One region of the Streptomyces liliiviolaceus genome, then DNA from elsewhere that is predicted to be linked to it. Evidence: riboswitches for the same ligand, from Rfam matches in the RefSeq annotation. Region 1 holds a riboswitch; each other region holds the start of a gene.
The links. Region 1 has a riboswitch for cyclic di-AMP ahead of J8N05_RS09425 (transglycosylase SLT domain-containing protein). Riboswitches for the same ligand answer to the same signal wherever they lie in the genome.
Positions count from the first base shown of each region.

Region 2: linked by a shared signal. The riboswitch ahead of J8N05_RS32760 (M23 family metallopeptidase) and the one ahead of J8N05_RS09425 (transglycosylase SLT domain-containing protein) in region 1 are both predicted to bind cyclic di-AMP.
Region 3: linked by a shared signal. The riboswitch ahead of J8N05_RS01960 (C40 family peptidase) and the one ahead of J8N05_RS09425 (transglycosylase SLT domain-containing protein) in region 1 are both predicted to bind cyclic di-AMP.
Region 4: linked by a shared signal. The riboswitch ahead of J8N05_RS05085 (M23 family metallopeptidase) and the one ahead of J8N05_RS09425 (transglycosylase SLT domain-containing protein) in region 1 are both predicted to bind cyclic di-AMP.

Region 1 covers NZ_JAGPYQ010000001.1:2,136,459-2,141,135, reverse strand. Annotated here, with positions in the region: gene J8N05_RS09435 (peptide MFS transporter) at 1-515, shown strand, start outside; gene J8N05_RS09430 (CocE/NonD family hydrolase) at 526-2,616, shown strand; cyclic di-AMP (ydaO/yuaA leader) riboswitch at 2,978-3,130, shown strand; gene J8N05_RS09425 (transglycosylase SLT domain-containing protein) at 3,134-3,850, shown strand; gene J8N05_RS09420 (HAD family hydrolase) at 3,844-4,677, opposite strand, start outside.
Region 2 covers NZ_JAGPYQ010000001.1:7,706,470-7,711,146, reverse strand. Annotated here, with positions in the region: gene J8N05_RS32770 (M16 family metallopeptidase) at 1-1,026, shown strand, start outside; gene J8N05_RS32765 (M16 family metallopeptidase) at 1,023-2,411, shown strand; cyclic di-AMP (ydaO/yuaA leader) riboswitch at 2,658-2,812, shown strand; gene J8N05_RS32760 (M23 family metallopeptidase) at 2,826-3,599, shown strand; gene J8N05_RS32755 (GntR family transcriptional regulator) at 3,865-4,557, shown strand.
Region 3 covers NZ_JAGPYQ010000001.1:451,522-456,198, reverse strand. Annotated here, with positions in the region: gene J8N05_RS01965 (hypothetical protein) at 248-601, shown strand; gene J8N05_RS01960 (C40 family peptidase) at 750-1,904, opposite strand; cyclic di-AMP (ydaO/yuaA leader) riboswitch at 1,912-2,083, opposite strand; gene pcrA (DNA helicase PcrA) at 2,614-4,677, shown strand, end outside.
Region 4 covers NZ_JAGPYQ010000001.1:1,171,478-1,176,154, reverse strand. Annotated here, with positions in the region: gene J8N05_RS05100 (dihydrofolate reductase family protein) at 1-401, shown strand, start outside; tRNA gene J8N05_RS05095 (tRNA-Met) at 460-533, shown strand; gene J8N05_RS05090 (PP2C family protein-serine/threonine phosphatase) at 698-1,831, shown strand; cyclic di-AMP (ydaO/yuaA leader) riboswitch at 2,097-2,254, shown strand; gene J8N05_RS05085 (M23 family metallopeptidase) at 2,266-3,315, shown strand; gene J8N05_RS05080 (aldo/keto reductase) at 3,444-4,388, shown strand; gene J8N05_RS05075 (PrsW family intramembrane metalloprotease) at 4,653-4,677, opposite strand, start outside.

The DNA of each region.
Region 1 (4,677 bases):
TCCTCGGCTTCGACTTCCCCGCCGGCTGGTACGCGTCCGCCCTGGGCGCCTTCGAGGTCGCGCTGGCCCCCGTGGTGGCCGCGCTCTGGGTGCGGATGGGGCACCGCCAGCCGCACGCCTCCAACAAGATCGCGTTCGGCGTGGTGCTGGGAGGACTGTCGTTCCTGCTGATGGCGCTGCCGACCTCCGGCCACGACGGCGACGACTACCTGATGTCCGTCTGGTGGATCGTCGGCTCGTACTTCCTGCTGGGGCTCGGCGACATCCTCCTGGAGACCTCCGGCATGTCGGCCACCACGAAACTCGCCCCGAAGGCCTTCGCCAGCCAGACCATGTCCCTCTGGTTCCTCTCGCTGGCCCTCGCCAACGGCATCCAGGCCCAGACCGTGAAGCTCTACGACGACGTCTCCAAGCCCGCGTACTTCGGTGTCAACGGCGCGATCGCCGTGGCCGCCGGTCTGCTCGTGATCGCCGCGGCGCCCTGGCTGCGCCGCACGATGCACCCCGTCCACTGAGGTGACACCCATGCGCATCCGTACGTCCTTCCCCTGCGAGACGTTTCACGAGGACATCCGCGTTCCCCTCGCGGACGGAACCAAGCTCTACGCGCGCGTGTGGCGTCCCGTCACCGAAGAACCCGTACCGGCACTGCTCGAATACCTCCCCTACCGGCTGACCGACTGGACCGCCCCGCGCGACTGGCAGCGCCACCCCTGGTACGCGGGCCACGGCTACGCCTCCGTGCGCGTGGACGTCCGCGGGCACGGCAACTCCGAGGGCCTGCCGGGCGACGAGTACTCCGCGACGGAACTGGCCGACGGGGTCGAGGTCGTCGAGTGGCTCGCCGCCCGGCCCTGGTGCTCCGGCAAGGTCGGTATGTTCGGCATCTCCTGGGGCGGCTTCAACTCCCTCCAGATCGCGGCCCTCGCACCCGAACCGCTCAAGGCCGTCGTCACGGTCTGCTCGTCGGACGACCGCTACGACAACGACGTGCACTACATGGGTGGTTCCGTACTCGCCGTCGACATGCACGCGTGGGCGGCGACCATGCTCGCGTTCGTGGCGCGCCCGCCCGATCCCGCATACGTGGGCGGGTCCTGGCGCGATCTGTGGGTGCAACGACTGGAGTCCGTCGATCCGTTCCTGCACACCTGGCTCGCCCACCAGACGAGGGACGAGCAGTGGCGCCGCGGCAGCGTCTGCGAGGACTACTCGGCCATCCGGGCGGCCGTGCTCGCGGTCGGCGGCTGGCACGACCCGTACCGGGACACCGTGCTGCGCCTCGTGGAACACCTCCCGCCGGACCGCGTACGCGGCCTGATCGGGCCCTGGTCGCACCAGTACCCCGACCGGGGGCTGCCGCCGGGCCCCGCCATCGGCTTCCTCCAGGAGACGCTGCGCTGGTGGGACCACTGGCTGAAGGACACCGGGACCGGGACCGGCACCGAGACCGACACCGGCTCCGACAGCGACAGCGACAGCGGCTCCGGCTCCGGCTCCGGCTCCGGCTCCGGCTCCGGCTCCGGCTCCAGGGTGATGTCCGAGCCGCTCCTCCGCTCGTACGTCAGCGACTCGCACCCTCCCGCGACGGTGTACCCGGTACTGCCCGGCCGCTGGGTCGGCGATCCCGCCTGGCCCTCCCCCCTGGTCGCCCACGTCCCGTACGCGCTCCAGGGCGCCCCCGTGGTGGTGCGCTCCCCCCAGCACACCGGGCTGGACGCCGGCCGCTTCTTCCCCTTCGGCAACGACGCGGACCTGCCGCCGGACCAGCGGGAGGAGGACGCGCGGTCGGTGTGCTTCGAGTTCGAGGTCCCGGAGGAGATCTGGGTACTGGGCCGCCCGCGCGTGCGCCTGAGGCTCACCTCGCCGGTGAAACGTGGACATGTAGTGGCCCGTCTGTGCGACGTGGCACCCGACGGCTCCTCGACCCTGGTCACCCGAGGAGTCCTGAACCTGACAGCCCGTCACGGCCGTGACCAGGTGGTCCCCTGGGAACCGGACTCTACGGAGGATGTGCTCTTCGAACTGAACGGCATCGGCCACGCCTTCCCGCCGGGCCATCGCATCCGGCTCGCCGTCTCCTCCGCGTACTGGCCATGGATCTGGCCCCAGCCTGGCTCGGAGGCGGGCTTCACCCTCACCCCGTCGGGCAGCGTGCTGGAACTCCCGCTCCGCGCCCAGGAGTCGGACCCCGCCATCGTCTTCGAGGAACCGGAGCAGTCGGCTCCGCTGGGCGTGAACTTCCCCGCCACACTGGACGAGCCGCGCCCCGAACGCCTCGTGGTCCGCGATGTCGCCAAGGGTGAATGGCGCCTGGAAGTGGATCCGCGGTACGGCGGCACCCGTGTCTATCCGGACGGTCTCGAATTCACCGAGGACGCGCTGGAGACATACACGATCAATGAGGCGGACCCGTTGTCCGCGCACACCAGGTCCGACTGGTCCGTCCGGCTGCACCGGCCGGAAATGCCGTGGGACGCGAGCGTCGAGACACACTCCGAAATCACCTGCGACGAGACGGACTTCATCACCTCGAACGAAGTGATCTGCAAGGACGGCGACGAAGTGGTGTTCCACCGCACCTGGGAGAAACGGATTCCGCGTACGGCGGGTTGAGCCGGGCCGAGTTCGCCGAGTTCGCCTGCCCCTGGAACCGCCCACGGCGACCGGCATCCCGCCCGCATTCGGCGTCGACAGAATATTGCGTATCACCTTTTTTATGGACATTGGCCGCCCGCGCCAGTGAATTGAGTCACGCCCGCGCGAAGTGATCGTTTTTCCGGTCCCGCCGATTTCCCTTTGCGGAAAGCAAGTTGAACTTCGCCTTCCGCTTTGATCAAGAGATATTCGCCCGACATGGCAGTTCAAAGCCGTCGCTGCGCGAATTCGGGGCTTGTTCACGGCATGTGCTCTCGCATACGTTCACGTCACTCCGGACGGATCGCCTAATCCTGCCGCCGCCCGGAAATCCCAGTCATCCATTCACTCGCGTACGGCAGGAGCGGGGGACCCAGGTAAGCCGCCGGACCGGAAATCGGAACGGCTAGGGGTCAAGTCGCGCACACCACGCGGCCGGGCATCTCCAGTCCGAACCCGACAGCTCACCTCGCAGGCGCCGGAGAGGACATTCGCCATGCCCGCACGAGGCAAGCACCGCCGCCCCAGAAACAGCACCCTCACCCGTGGCATCGTCGCCGCCGGGACGGGCGGAGCCGCGCTCGCGCTCCCCCTCGTGGGGGCCACCGGCGCCCAGGCCGCCACCCCGAACGCGGTCCCGCAGGTCTCGCTGGTCACCTACAAGGTGGTCGAGGGCGACACCCTGTCCAAGATCGCCAAGGCGCACACCACGGGCGACTGGAAGAAGCTGTACAAGGCCAACCGCGCGGTCATCGGCGACGACCCGTCGACCATTCGGCCGGGCCTGAAGCTGACCGTGGGCACGAAGAACGGCGGGACCTCGGCGAAGACCGCCACGGCGTCCAAGGCCTCCACGGCGTCCGCCGTCACCCCTGCCTCGGCGAAGACCTACACGGACGACCTCGACGGCTGGATCAGGGAGTCGCTGGACGTCATGGCCCAGCAGGGCATCCCGGGCACCTACGACGGCATCCACCGCAACATCATCCGCGAGTCGTCGGGCAACCCGCAGGCCATGAACAACTGGGACTCCAACGCGGTCGCCGGTACGCCGTCGAAGGGGCTCCTGCAGGTCATCGACCCGACCTTCTCGGCGTACCACGTGACCGGTACGTCGCTGGACCCCTTCGACCCGGTCGCCAACATCACGGCGGCGTGCAACTACGCCGCCGCGCGCTACGGCTCGATCGACAACGTCTTCGGCGCCTACTGACCGACGCCCGAGCGGGCCCCCGGACCGGCCTGCCGGCCGACCCGGGGGCCCGTCCGGTCGGTGCGGTCGGTGCGGTCGGTGCGGTCGGTGCGGTCGGTGCGGTCGGTGGAGAACATGCGCTCCAGGACCACCGCGATGCCGTCGTCCTCGTTCGAGAGGGTGATCTCGTCGGCGACGGACTTGAGTTCGGGATGCGCGTTGGCCATGGCGACCCCGCGCGCCGCCCAGTCGAACATCGGGATGTCGTTCGGCATGTCCCCGAAGGCGATGGTCTGCGCCGACGTCAGGCCCAGCCGGCCGGCGGCGAGGGCGAGGCCCGTGGCCTTCGTGATGCCGCATGGCTGGAGTTCGACGGTACCGGGCCCGGACATCGTCACGGTGGCGAGGGAACCGACCGCTCCACGGGCGGCGGACGCCAACTCGTCGTCGGAGAGCAGGGGATGCCGCAGCAGCACCTTACTGATGGGCCGGGTCCAGAGGTCGTCGCGCCGCGGCACCCGTACCGCCGGCAGCGTCGGGTGGGGCATCTCGTAACCCGGCTCGATGAGCGTGAGTCCGTCGACGCCGTCCTGGTCGACGGCCGCGTACACCTCACCGACCTCCGCCTCGATCTTGCCGAGAGCCACCTCGGCCAGCTCACGTTCCAGTGTGACGGACCACACCATGCGGTCCGCGCCGGCGTCGTACAACTGCGCGCCCTGTCCGCACACCGCGAGCCCCTGGCTGCCGAGTTCGTCCAGCAGTGGCCGTACGCGCGGAGCGGGGCGCCCCGTCACGACGAGGTGCCGGGCGCCTGCCCCGACCGCCATCGCCAGCGCCGCGCGCGA
Region 2 (4,677 bases), 5.6 Mb from region 1:
TGGCTGGAGGCCGACCGCATGGGCTCGCTGCTCGCGGCCCTCGACGAGGAGTCGATGGAAAACCAGCGGGACGTCGTCAAGAACGAGCGCCGCCAGCGCTACGACAACGTCCCCTACGGCACCGCCTTCGAGAAGCTGACCGCCCTCGCGTACCCGGAGGGCCACCCCTACCACCACACCCCGATCGGGTCGATGGCCGACCTGGACGCGGCCACCCTTGAGGACGCGCGCGCGTTCTTCCGCACCTACTACGCGCCCAACAACGCCGTGCTGTCGATCGTCGGGGACATCGACCCGGAGCAGACGCTCGCCTGGGTCGAGAAGTACTTCGGTTCCATCGCCGGGCACGACGGCAAGCCCGCCCCGCGCGACGGCTCGCTCCCGGAGACCATGGGCGGGCAGCTGCGCGAGGTCGTCGAGGAGGAGGTCCCGGCGCGTGCGCTGATGGCCGCCTACCGGCTCCCGGAGGACGGCACGCGCGCGTCGGACGCCGCCGACCTCGCCCTCACCGTGCTCGGCGGCGGCGAGTCGTCCCGGCTCTACAACCGGCTCGTACGCCGTGACCGCACCGCCGTCGCGGCCGGGTTCGGTCTGCTGCGCCTCGCCGGAGCGCCCTCCCTGGGGTGGCTCGACGTGAAGACCTCCGGCGACGTCGAGGTCCCGGTCATCGAGACCGCCGTCGACGAGGAGCTCGCCCGGTTCGCCGAGGAGGGCCCCACCGCCGAGGAGATGGAGCGCGCCCAGGCCCAGTTGGAGCGCGAGTGGCTGGACCGTCTCGGCACGGTCGCGGGCCGCGCCGACGAACTGTGCCGGTACGCGGTCCTGTTCGGCGACCCCCAGCTCGCCCTGACCGCCGTGCAGCGCGTTCTCGACATCACCGCGGAGGAGGTCCAGGAGGTCGCCAAGGCCCGCCTGCGCCCCGACAACCGCGCGGTGCTGGTCTACGAGCCGGTCGCCCCCGAGGAGACCGACGCGGCCGACGAGACCGACGCAGCGGACCACACCGACGAGGAGGCGGCCAAGTGACCGAGCTCGCCACGATGGAGTTCCACCCGCAGCCCCAGGCCGGCGAGGCCAGGCCCTGGGCCTTCCCGGCGCCCGAGCGCGGCACCCTCGGCAACGGCCTGACGCTGTTGCGCTGCCACCGCCCCGGCCAGCAGGTCGTCGCCGTGGAGGTCCTCCTGGACGCCCCGCTGGAGGCCGAGCCCAAGGGCCTCGACGGCATCGCCACGATCATGGCGCGGGCCTTCTCGGAGGGCACCGACAAGCACTCCGCCGAGGAGTTCGCCGCCGAGCTGGAGCGCTGCGGCGCCACGCTCGACGCCCACGCCGACCACCCCGGCGTACGGCTCAGCCTCGAAGTCCCCGTCTCCCGGTTGCCCAAGGCGCTCGGCCTGCTCGCCGACGCCCTCAGGGCACCCGCGTTCGAGGACGGCGAGATCGAGCGGCTGGTGCGCAACCGGCTCGACGAGATCCCGCACGAGACCGCCAACCCGGCCCGGCGGGCCGCCAAGGAGCTGTCCCGGCAGCTCTTCCCGGCGGACTCCCGGATGTCGCGTCCGCGCCAGGGCACCGAGGAGACGGTCACCGCGATCGACTCGGCGGCCGTGCGCGCCTTCTACGAGAAGCACGTACGCCCCGCCACGGCCACCGCGGTCGTCGTCGGCGACCTCACGGACGTCGACCTCGACGCGCTGCTCGGGGACACGCTCGGCGCCTGGACCGGCTCGCAGGCCCAGGCACGTCCCGTGCCCTCGGTGACCGCCGACGACACCGGCCGCGTGATCATCGTCGACCGGCCCGGAGCCGTCCAGACGCAGCTGCTCATCGGCCGCGTCGGCGCGGACCGGCACGACCGCGTCTGGCCCGCCCAGGTGCTCGGCACGTACTGCCTCGGTGGCACCCTCACCTCCCGCCTGGACCGCGTCCTGCGGGAGGAGAAGGGATACACCTACGGTGTGCGGGCGTTCGGCCAGGTGCTGCGCTCCGCTCCGGACGGGACGGGCATCTCGATGCTCGCCATCAGCGGCTCCGTGGACACCCCGAACACCGGTCCGGCGCTCGACGACCTGTGGAAGGTGCTGCGCACCCTCGCCGCCGAGGGCCTGACGGACGCCGAGCGTGATGTCGCCGTGCAGAACCTGGTGGGCGTGGCGCCCCTGAAGTACGAGACCGCGGGAGCCGTCGCGGGCACGCTCGCCGACCAGGTCGAGCAGCACCTGCCGGACGACTTCCAGGCGACGCTGTACAAGCAGCTCGCCGCGACCGGCACCGTGGAGGCCACCGCGGCCGCCGTGAACGCGTTCCCGGTGGACCGTCTGGTGACCGTCCTCGTCGGTGACGCCGCGCAGATCGAGGAGCCCGTCAGGGCCCTCGGCATCGGCGAAGTCAGCGTCGTGACGGCCGAGTAGGGATCTGTGGCCGGGTCGGTCCTGTGCTCGCGCAGGACCTGTCACGGCCGGGGCCCGGGTGACCGGACGAGTCACCCGGGCCCTTTTCTGTCCTTCTCCGCCCATGGTTTGTCCGTATTGCAGGGAAGTTGCCTGTCTGCCCTGTGGCATGCGCTACAAAAATGGTGATCCGTTTGTCCTTTGAAAGAGGCGCCGCTTAGCGTCGGTCCGGCTGTTCGTCAGGCACTGCGCCGCGTCCGCGGCACCGGACAGTCATCGCCGAGTCCCCGCATGGCGCGAGCCAGGGGAGCCGGGGACCCAGGTCCCTGGGGTGAATCGGACGCCCTTCCCGAAGGGGGTCCGTAGGAGACCTTCCTGCTCCGAACCCGTCAGCTAACCCGGTAGGCGAGAAGGAAGGAAAGGACCAGCCACTTCATGGCGTTCACCCGCGCCACGGGGAAGCACCGTCTTCCCAGCCGCATGACGCGCACCACCCGCAGGACCGTCGGCGTCGCCGCTCTGGCCACCACCGGTGTCGTGGGCACGCTGGCCGCCCCGGCGTTCGCCGCCGAGAGCGAGGTCGAGCAGACGGGCCCCCTGAAGGCCGTCACCATGGGCGACTCGGTCGCCCACGAGATCGACGCGCAGGCCGTCGCCCAGCGCCAGGCCGCCGAGCAGGCCGCCGCCCGCGAGAAGGCCGAGGCCGCCGCGAAGAAGCGCGCGGAGGAGGCCAGGGAGAAGGCCGAGAAGGAGCGCGAGGCCAAGGCCCGTGCGGCCCGCGAGGCCGAGCGCAAGCGCCTCAACGCCTACACCGCGCCGATCACCGGCTCGTACGTCTCCACGTCGTACCAGGCCGGTGGCGGTATCTGGTCCTCCGGCAGCCACACCGGCATCGACTTCCACGCCGCCAGCGGCACCGCCGTGCACGCGGTGGGCTCCGGCACAGTCGTGGAGGCCGGCTGGGGCGGCTCGTACGGCAACCAGATCGTCATCAAGATGGTTGACGGCACGTACACCCAGTACGGGCACCTCTCGTCCATCGGTGTCTCGGTGGGCCAGACGGTCACTCCGGGGCAGCAGATAGCCCTCTCCGGGGCGACCGGCAACGTCACGGGGGCGCACCTGCACTTCGAGGCACGGACGACCGCCGAGTACGGATCCGACATGGACCCGATCGCGTACCTCCGCGGGCACGGCGTGAACGTCTGACCGCACGGGCGCTTCGCACCGCACCCAAACCGCACCCGCACCGCACCTCCGTCGCAGGCCCCGGCTCACCGAGCCGGGGCCCGCGCGCGTTCGGACGGCTTCCGGTCACTTTCGTACCGGACGACTGCCTGTTCAGAAGCCCGGTGTGTCCAAAAAATATCCATGGATTCCCGGCTGCCTTCGGAATTTCCCGTTCTCTGCAATAGAGTCACCGAACAAGCGTCAATCGACCGCGTTTCGCGGGGATTAAGGCGGAGGTCCGGTCATGCGTATTCCCGCGCGCTCGGTATGCACGGCGATCCGGGACGACATCGTCGCGGGTGTCTACGAGCGCGGCAGCCGGCTCACCGAAGAACTGCTCGCGCGCCGCTACGGCGTCTCGCGGGTCCCCGTGCGCGAGGCGCTGCGCACCCTGGAGGCGGAGGGCTTCGTGGTCACCCGTCGGCACGCGGGCGCGTGCGTCGCGGAACCCACCGAGCAGGAGGCCGCCGACCTCCTGGAGATGCGCATGCTGCTGGAGCCGCTGGGCGCCGCCCGTGCCGCCCAACGGCGCACCGAGGCCCATCTCAAGGTGCTGCGCGGCCTGGTCAGGCTCGGCCAGGAGCGGGCCAGACGGGGCAGCAGCGAGGATCTGCGCTCGCTCGGGGGCTGGTTCCACGAGACGCTCGCGCAGTCCTCGGGCAGCCCGGCGCTGACCTCGACGCTCGGCCAGCTGCGGCACAAGATCGCCTGGATGTACTCGGTCGAGGCGCCCGCGAACCCCGCCGAGTCCTGGACCGAGCACGGGGCCATCGTGGACGCCGTGGCCCGCGGTGACAGCGACCGGGCCAGGGCGATCACGGCGCTGCACACGGAGCGGGCGATGTCCGCGCACCGGCTGCGTTTTCCGGGTGGGGACCGCGCCGAGCGTGTGAGGACTTCGCAACATCCCGTAAACACAGCGGGCCTGCGTCATTAACAGAAGCACCGTATACAAAGAGAGATATTCGGCAGGGCCCTATTTCCGGTGCCCTTTTCTTCCGCGTGCCCGCAATTGTGGAGCACGCCATTTCCGTGTGCGCGGAAGCGTGCGGAGGCG
Region 3 (4,677 bases), 1.7 Mb from region 1:
CTAAACCTCACGACGCGCCGGTGGTAACGGCATGTACGGAAGTGGTGGCACTCGGCCACGAGCTGACCGGGTGCGACCGTGATCCGGGCCCGGTGCCGGCGACTTGGCGTGGTGGGGTGACCGATGGACGCGTTGTGGGGGAGCGGCACACGCGGCGGTGCTATGGGCTCCGCCACCGGGCCCGCCAGGAGCCGGGGTGTGGGCCGGTGCGCGGCGGTATGCGGGCGTCCGGTTAGGGTCCGGGCTCATGGACGTACTCATTCATGTCTTCGTCGCCCTGCACATCATCGGCATCGCCTCCCTGCTGGGCGGTTTCCTCACCCAGATGAAGGCCATGGGCGACGGCACGGCCCGCTTCACCCCCGCCATGCTCCACGGCGCGCTGACCATGCTGGTCACCGGCGCGGTCCTCGTCGGCCTCAACCAGGCCGACGACCAGACCGTCAGTAACGTCAAGATCGGCGTGAAGCTGGCACTCCTGGTCGTGATCCTCGGCCTCGTCTACGTCAAACGCGACGACGAGAAGGTGGAGAAGGGCCTGTTCGCCCTGGTGGGCGGGCTGACCACGGTGAACGTCTTCATCGCGGTGCTCTGGACCTGAGCGACCGCGCCGGGAGCCGCCCCGGAAACTGTCTCGGGAGCCGCCCCGGAAACCGGCCCGGAACGTGGACGGGGTACGGCACCCACGTGCCGTACCCCGTCCGCGTTCCCTGTGGGACCCCGTCCCCGTCCCCGTCCCCGGTGGGCTCTCAGCCCGGCCGCACCACGCTGTGGATCGGCATGTAGTAGATCGACTCCTCGCGGACGTACGCACCCGGCTTCGGAGCGTGGATCATCATGCCGTCGCCGATGTAGATGCCGACGTGGCTGATGTCGTCGTAGAAGAAGACCAGGTCGCCGGGCTGGGCGTTGTCCACGGAGACCGTCGTGCCGGTGTCGACCTGGTCCCAGGTGGTGCGCGGAAGCGTCACACCGGCGGCCTTCCATGCGGCCTGGGTCAGACCGGAGCAGTCGTACGAACCGGGACCGCTCGCGCCCCAGACGTACGGCTTGCCGATCTGGGCGCGGGCGAAGGCGAGCGCCTTGGCCGCCTTGGTGGAGGAGGCGGAGTCCGAGCCCGCCGTGCTCCCGGTGCCCGTACCGGTACCGGTACCAGCTCCCGTGCCCTGCGTCGCCGCCTCCTGGCGCCGGCGCTCCGCGTCGGCCGCCTGCTGCCGCGCCAGCTCGTCCGCCTTGCGCTGGGCCTCTTCCTGCTTCTTCCGCTCGATCGCGGCCAGGCGGGCCTTCTCCTCGGCGGTCAGCTTGGAGAGGAGCTCGCGCGCCTCGGCGAGCTTGCGCTGGACGTCAGCCTTGGACGTCTTCAGCGTGTTCTGCGTCGTGGTGAGCGTCTCCAGGCCCTCGGAGGCCTCCTGCCGCTTCTTCGACGTGGTGGCCCGCTGGGTGACGTACTCGTCGACGGCCTGCTTCTGGCGGGCGGTCAGCCGGTTCATCAGCTGGGTCTGGTCGAAGTAGTCCTGCGGGTTGTCCGCGAGGAGGAGGGAAGCGCTGTCGGGGGCGGAGGCTCCGGTGCGGTACTGCGCCGCGGCGAACGTCCCGAGCGCCTCACGCGCGGAGTTCAGCTTCTCCGTGCGCTGCGCCACGTCGTCGAGCAGCGTGGCGACGCGCTTGCGCTGCTTGGTGGTCTTCTCCTTGGCGGCGTTGTACTTCTCGGTGGCCGTGCCCGCCTGCTGGTAGAGGTCGTCGATCTTCTTCTGGACCTCCTCCGTGCTCGGCCTGGGCTCCGCGGCCGGCGAGGCGTCCGCCGTCTGGGAGAGCAGGGCCACCGAGGTCAGGGCCGCGGTGGCGAGGGCAGGCGTGCGGATGCCCAGGGAACTGGGGGGCCGCGACTTGCGGTGTGGCGCCACGAGGGCGTCTCCTTCCGTCATCCGCCTACCGAGTTAGCTGTCGGGTTCGGGCGAGTGCTTCGGAAGGTTTGCCCTACGGTCCTTGTCCCACGCGGGAGTTCGGACCGATTCACCCCAGGATCGGTTGGGTCCCCGGTTCCGGAGGCCACGAGGGCAGCCGGATTCGGCGGAGCCCGCTCGGCCCGGCGTTGTTCGCCGGTGCGGGTCGAGCGGCCTACGCGAAAGTTAGCCAATACGTGTGGCACCTGTGAAGTTTGATGTGCGATATGCCCGATACATTTTCGTGACCTGAACCACGGGCGTCGTCCGGCGACGTCAATTGGTCGCGATCTGCTCCGAGTTGTCCCCGGGGTGCGGGAGTGGGCCGATCGGGTCCCGGCGCGGCGCCCGAGCCGACGGACCGGCTTCCGGTCGGCTCGGGGATGCCCTCCGGCAGGTGGTGGCCGGCACACCCTGCCTTCGCACGGTTGCCTGCGCGCCCCGCCTTCGCACGGTTATACGGAGGCCGTCCGTACGCCGTTCAGATGCGGGTTGAAGTCCGCGCCCCGTGACGGGACCGCAGTGCACCCCGTCGCCGCCGCGGTGGCCACCGTGCGTAATGGCGTGCTCATCACGGGTGAAGCCCTGCCCATGGCCGCCCGGCCGGGATTCCGCCGAGTTTCCGGGGTGGCGGCCGGGTGTCAGTGGGGACGCCTAGACTCGGAGAGCGATGAGCAGCCTCTTTGATGACAGCTTCCTGGCGGACCTCAAGCCCTCCGGGGCCCACGAGGAAGAGCCCCCGCCGCCGCCCGAGGACGAGGCGCCGGACCACGGTCCGGACGACCTGTTCGGCGGGCGCTTCGACGTGCCCCCGAGCAGGGACGGCCACTACCGCGACGGCGCGCCCCGGCCGCTCGTGGACCCGGCCGCGCTCCTGGACGGGTTGAACGAGAACCAGCGCGCGGCGGTGGTCCACCACGGCTCCCCCCTGCTCATCGTGGCCGGCGCCGGCTCCGGGAAGACCCGTGTGCTCACCCACCGCATCGCCCACCTGCTGGGCGAGCGCAAGGTGCATCCCGGTCAGATCCTCGCGATCACCTTCACGAACAAGGCCGCGGGCGAGATGAAGGAGCGCGTCGAGCAGCTCGTGGGCCCGCGGGCGCACGCGATGTGGGTGATGACCTTCCACAGTGCCTGCGTGCGGATCCTGCGCCGCGAGAGCAAGAAGCTCGGCTTCACGTCGTCCTTCTCGATCTACGACGCCGCCGACAGCAAGCGGCTCATGGCCCTGGTCTGCCGCGACCTGGATCTCGACCCCAAGCGCTTCCCGCCGAAGTCCTTCAGCGCCAAGATCTCGAACCTGAAGAACGAGCTGATCGACGAGGAGGACTTCGCCGCCCAGGCCTCCGACGGCTTCGAGAAGACCGCCGCCCAGGCCTACGCGATGTACCAGTCGCGGCTGCGCGAGGCGAACGCGCTGGACTTCGACGACCTGATCATGACGACGGTCAACCTCCTGCGCGCCTTCCCGGACGTCGCCGAGCACTATCGCCGCCGCTTCCGCCACGTTCTCGTGGACGAGTACCAGGACACGAACCACGCGCAGTACTCTCTCGTCCGGGAGCTCGTCGGCAGTGCCACGGACCCCGTCGCGCACCCCGAGGACGTACCGCCGCGGGAGGACGACCTCCCGCCGGCCGAGCTGTGCGTCGTCGGTGACGCCGACCAGTCGATCTACGCCTTCCGCGGCGCGACGATCCGCAACATCCTCCAGTTCGAGGAGGACTACCCGAACGCGACGACGATCCTGCTGGAGCAGAACTACCGCTCCACGCAGACGATCCTGACCGCCGCCAACGCGGTCATCGAGCGCAACGAATCACGCCGCCCGAAGAACCTGTGGACGAACGCGGGCGCGGGCGCGCGCATCACCGGCTACGTCGCCGACACCGAGCACGACGAGGCGCAGTTCGTCGTCGAGGAGATAGACCGTCTCACCGACGCGGGCGACGCGAAGGCCGGCGACGTCGCCGTCTTCTACCGTACGAACGCCCAGTCCCGTGTCTTCGAAGAGATCTTCATCCGGGTCGGCCTGCCCTACAAGGTCGTCGGTGGCGTCCGCTTCTACGAGCGCAAGGAGGTCCGGGACGTCCTCGCGTACCTGCGGGTGCTCGCGAACCCCGAGGACTCCGTACCGCTGCGCCGCATCCTGAACGTGCCCAAGCGCGGCATCGGCGACCGCGCCGAGGCGATGATCGACGCGCTCTCCCAGCGCGAGAAGATCAGCTTCCCGCAGGCGCTGCGCCGCGTCGACGAGGCGTACGGCATGGCGGCCCGCTCGACGAACGCCGTCAAGCGGTTCAACACACTGATGGAGGACCTCCGCACGATCGTCGAGTCCGGCGCGGGCCCGGCGACCGTCGTGGAGGCGATCCTCGAACGCACCGGCTACCTCGCCGAGTTGCAGGCCTCCACCGACCCCCAGGACGAGACCCGTATCGAGAACCTCCAGGAACTCGCCTCCGTGGCGCTGGAGTTCGAGCAGGAGGCGGCCGGCGGCGAGGGCGCGGGCACGGCGGCCAACGAGGGCGAGGGTGAGGCCGAGGCCGGTACGCCGACCGGGCTCGCCGCCTTCCTGGAGCGGGTGGCCCTGGTCGCCGACTCCGACCAGATCCCCGACGAGGACGAGGACGGCTCCGGGGTCATCACCCTCATGACCCTGCACACCGCCAAGGGCCTGGAATTCCCGGTCGTCTTCCTGACCGGCATGGAGGACGGCGTGTTCCCGCACATG
Region 4 (4,677 bases), 960 kb from region 1:
CCGCCGAGTGCCCGCCCTCGCGGACCGCCTTCAGCGTCGGCGCGGTCGTCGTCGCGGCCGACGGTACGGAGCTGGCCCGCGGGTACTCCCGCGAGTCCGACCCCCTCGCGCACGCCGAGGAGGCCGCGCTCGCCAAGATCGAGCCGGGCGACCCCCGCCTCCCTGCCGCCACGGTCTACAGCAGCCTGGAGCCCTGCGCCCGCCGGGCCTCGCGGCCCGCGCCCTGCGCCCGGCTGATCCTCGACGCGGGGGTGCGCCGGGTGGTCACCGCGTGGCGCGAGCCCGACACCTTCGTGGCCGCCGCCGACGGGAACGGCCTGCTCGCGGCCGAGGGCGCCGACGTCGTCGTACTCCCGGAGCACGAGAGCGCGGCCAAGGCGCCCAACCGCCACCTGAACTGAGACCGACATCTAACGGTGTGCTTCGCGTCCCGCGCATGGCGTACACTGGTTTCAACGACGCGGGGTGGAGCAGCTCGGTAGCTCGCTGGGCTCATAACCCAGAGGTCGCAGGTTCAAATCCTGTCCCCGCTACTGAAGGCCTGAGGCCGGAATCCAATGGATTCCGGCCTCAGGTGTTTTACCTTCCCCTGTGCCGTCCCCGCGCCCGCGCTCACTCGCCCGGTCCCCGTCCGCTCGCCCCGTCCCGCCGGTCCCTGAACCCTGGACGGAGCGAGGTGGTCGAGGGCAGGAGACACGTGATCGGGCGTCGAGCGGTCGAGCAGCGGTCGCCGGGCTCCGCCGGGCCTCAGCCGGACAGGCGTACCGGCCTGTATCCCCGTACCCGCGCGGTCGTCCGCGTGCTGCCGGCGCTGCTGATCGTCGCGGGCGTCTTCTACGACGTCCTCACCCCGCAGTACTTCACCGCCGCGCCCTTCCTCTCGGCCGCATCGCTCGTCGCCGCGCCCCTGCTGTCGCTCGGCGCCACCGTGTGGACGGGCGTCGCGGGGACGGCGGCCATGATCCTGGTGACCGTGCGGTTCGCCGTCGACGCCAGCGGGATCACCGAGATCGCCACCGTGGCGACGGTCGCCTGCCTCGCCGTCGTCATCAACCGGCTCGTGAGCCTCGGCAACGCCCGCCTCGCCTCCGCCCACGAGATCGCCGAGGCCGCCCAGCGGGCCGTCCTGCCCGAACCCGCCGCGCGCACCGGCGGCCTCGACCTCGCGGTCCGGTACGTGGCCGCGCAGACCGACGCGCTCATCGGCGGCGACCTCTACGCCGTGCAGGACACCCCGCACGGCGTACGGCTCGTCGTGGGCGATGTCAGGGGGAAGGGCATGGGCGCGGTCGCCGCCGTGGCCGTCGTCATCGGGGCCTTCCGGGAGGCCGCCGAACAGGAGAGCACCCTGGAGGCCGTCGCCCAGCGGCTGGAGCGGTCGCTGATGCGCGAAGGGGTGCGGCGCGACAGCGTCGAGGTCTTCGAGGGCTTCATCACCGCCGTGCTCGCCGAGATCCCGCACGGCGCCCAGCGCGTACGGCTCGTCAACCGCGGCCATCCCGGACCGCTCCTGCTGCGCGGCGACGGGACCGTACGCACGCTCGCCGCTGCGGAACCCGCGCTGCCGCTCGGAATGGGCGACCTGGGCGCCTGGCCCGACCGCGTGCAGGAGGAGGAGTTCCCGGGCGGGGCCATGCTGCTCTTCCACACGGACGGGCTGTCCGAGGCCCGGGACGGGCGGGGCGTGTTCTTCGACCCGGCGGCTCGGCTGTCCGGGCGCCGGTTCGCCGGCCCCGACGCCCTGCTCGGCGAACTGGTGGACGACGTGGTCCGGTACACCGGGGGCGGCGGTACGGACGACATGGCGCTGCTCGCCGTCCGGCGGCCGTGAGGGCACCGGGACGTCTTCCCGGCCCTCGCCGCACCTATATCACCTGCAGTAGTCGAACGACGCCCCTGCGCATAACAACTGACACACCGTCAACAAAAACGGTACCTGTGAATGACGATCAACTCGCCCGATTTACCCCGCTCGCAGCGTTTAAGTCCAGGCCAGCAGCCGTAACGATCATCAGGAACAGCTTGGAATCCGGTGCCTGAGTCTATTAACGTTCGATAACGCAGCGCGGTGTCCCAGCCGTCACAAGAGACGGCTCCGTGCGCACGCGCCGAATCCCGCAAGGGAACCGGGGAACCACCTACATGGGGTGAATCGCGTGTCTTTCGTGGTGGTGAACACCGCGGTTGACGCGCGTAGGAGACCTTCCTGCTCCGAACCCGTCAGCTAACCCGGTAGGCGAGAAGGAAGGAAAGGAGCGCGCCCACGTGGCGTTCAACAGGCCTGCCCCCACACCCTCGTTCATGCCTGACGAGGTGACGGGAGAGACCTCGGGCGAGAAGAAGCCCGACACCTTCGCCTTCGGCGCCCGTACGGCGGACGAGCCCTGGGAGCCCTGGAATCCCAGCGCTGAGACCGTCGTTCCGGTTCGCGGCAAGCACCGCGTCGCCAAGCAGCGTGGCGGGGGACTCGCCCGCAGCTCCACCGTTCTGGGCGTCGGTGTCATAGCCGCCGTCGGCGCGGGCGGCATGGCCTCCGCGCAGACCGGCAAGCCGCCGGTGTCGATCTCGATCCCCGACCTGCCGAACGTCGGCTCGCTGATCTCCGACGACGAGGCCCCCGAGGGTTCCAGCACGGCGCTCACCGCCGCCGGCCTCACCGAGGCCGACGCCGAGGAGGGCAACGCCGACGCCGGCGAGGCCCTGCGCTCGCGCATCATGCTCCAGGCCGAACTCCAGCAGGACCAGGTCGACCGCGACGCCCAGGCGGCCGCCGAGGCCGCCGCCGCGAAGAAGGCCGCCGCGCTCGCGGCCAAGGAGCAGGACGCGGCGAAGGCCAAGGCCGCCGCCGCGAAGGCGAAGAAGGAGGAGGAGGCCAAGGCGAAGGCCGAGGCCGCGCGCCTCGCCGAGCTGGCCAAGCAGTTCACACTGCCCACCTCCTCGTACACGATCACCTCCACCTTCGGGCAGTCCGGCTCGCTGTGGTCCTCCGGTCAGCACACGGGTCTAGACTTCGCCGCTCCCACGGGTACCCCGATCAAGGCCATTCACAGCGGCACGATCACCGAGGCGGGCTGGAGCGGCTCGTACGGCTACCGCACGGTCCTCACGCTCGACGACGGTACGGAGCTCTGGTACGCCCACCAGTCGTCGATCGGCGTCAGTGTCGGGCAGAAGGTCAGCACGGGCGAGGTCATCGGGCGCGTGGGTGCCACCGGAAACGTCACCGGGGCGCACCTCCACCTGGAGGTCCACACGGCCGGCGGCACCGGGATCGACCCGATGGCCTGGCTGCGCGGCAACGGCCTCAACCCGTAAGCGGGCCGGTCCCCGCGTAAGCAGGTCCCCGCGGCGTCGTGAGGTTGTGGCGTCGTGAGGTTGTGGCGTCGTGAGGTTGTGTCGCGAGGTATGGAATACGGCCGTCCGGTCCGGCCGTTGGTTTTGGCATGACTTCTCTTCGCAGGCTGGGTTCGTCCGACCTTGAGGTGTTTCCGCTCGCCCTGGGCGGCAACGTCTTCGGCTGGACCGCCGACCGCGCCGACTCCTTCGCCGTGCTCGACGCGTACACGGCCGCCGGCGGGAACTTCGTGGACACCGCCGACGCGTACTCGGCCTGGGCGCCGGGCAACGGGGGCGGTGTGTCCGAGACCGTCATCGGCGAGTGGCTGACCGCGCGCGGCAACCGCGCCGACGTCCTCATCGCCACGAAGGTCGGCGCGCATCCCTCGTACAAGGGCCTGTCCCCGGCGAACGTGAAGGCCGCGGCCGAGGAGTCGCTGCGCCGGCTGCAGACGGACCACATCGACCTCTACTACACCCACTACGACGACCCCTCCGTGCCCGTCGAGGAGATCCTCGGCGCCCTGGACGAGCTCGTACGCTCCGGCAAGGTGCGGGCGATCGCCGCGTCCAACATCTCTCCCGAGCGGCTCCAGGAGTCCCTGGACGCCTCCGACCGCGAGGGGCTCGTGCGGTACGTGGCGCTGCAGGCCCAGTACAGCCTGGTGTCGCGCGACACGTACGAGGGGCCGCTGCAGGACGTCGCCTCGCGGGGCGGACTGGCCGCCGTCCCCTACTACGGGCTCGCCTCGGGCTTCCTCACCGGCAAGTACCGGGCGGGCGCGGAGGTCGACAGCCCGCGGGCCGGTGCGGCGGGCAAGCATCTGGCGTCGGAGCGGGGGCAGCGGGTGCTCACCGCGCTCGACGAGGTCGCCCAGGAGCGCGGCGCCGAACTCGCCACCGTGGCCCTCGCCTGGCTGGCCTCCCGCCCCACGGTCGCCGTCCCCCTGGCCAGCGCCCGCACCCCGTCGCAACTCCCGGCCCTGCTGTCGGTGGCGGACCTCACGCTCACGGACACGGACCTCACGAAGCTGACCCGCGCGTCCGAGTGAGGCGTGGGTCGCGTCGCGGAGGCAGGGGGCGAGGCTTGTGCTTTGAGGAGCGAGGCTTGTGCTTTGAGGGGCGCGGGGAACTGCGCGCCCAGCCACGGACGTCCCGCACTGGGCATTCGGCCTCAAGCACTGCGGCGCTACTCCCTAGGGGCGCGGGGAACTGCGCGACGAGCCCCGGACGTCCCGCACTGGGCATTCGAGGCCAAGCACCGCGGCGCTGCCCCCAAGGGGCGCGGGGAACTGCGCAACCAGGCAAGCAGGCGGTCAGTACCGGTAAGGGTTGTACGCG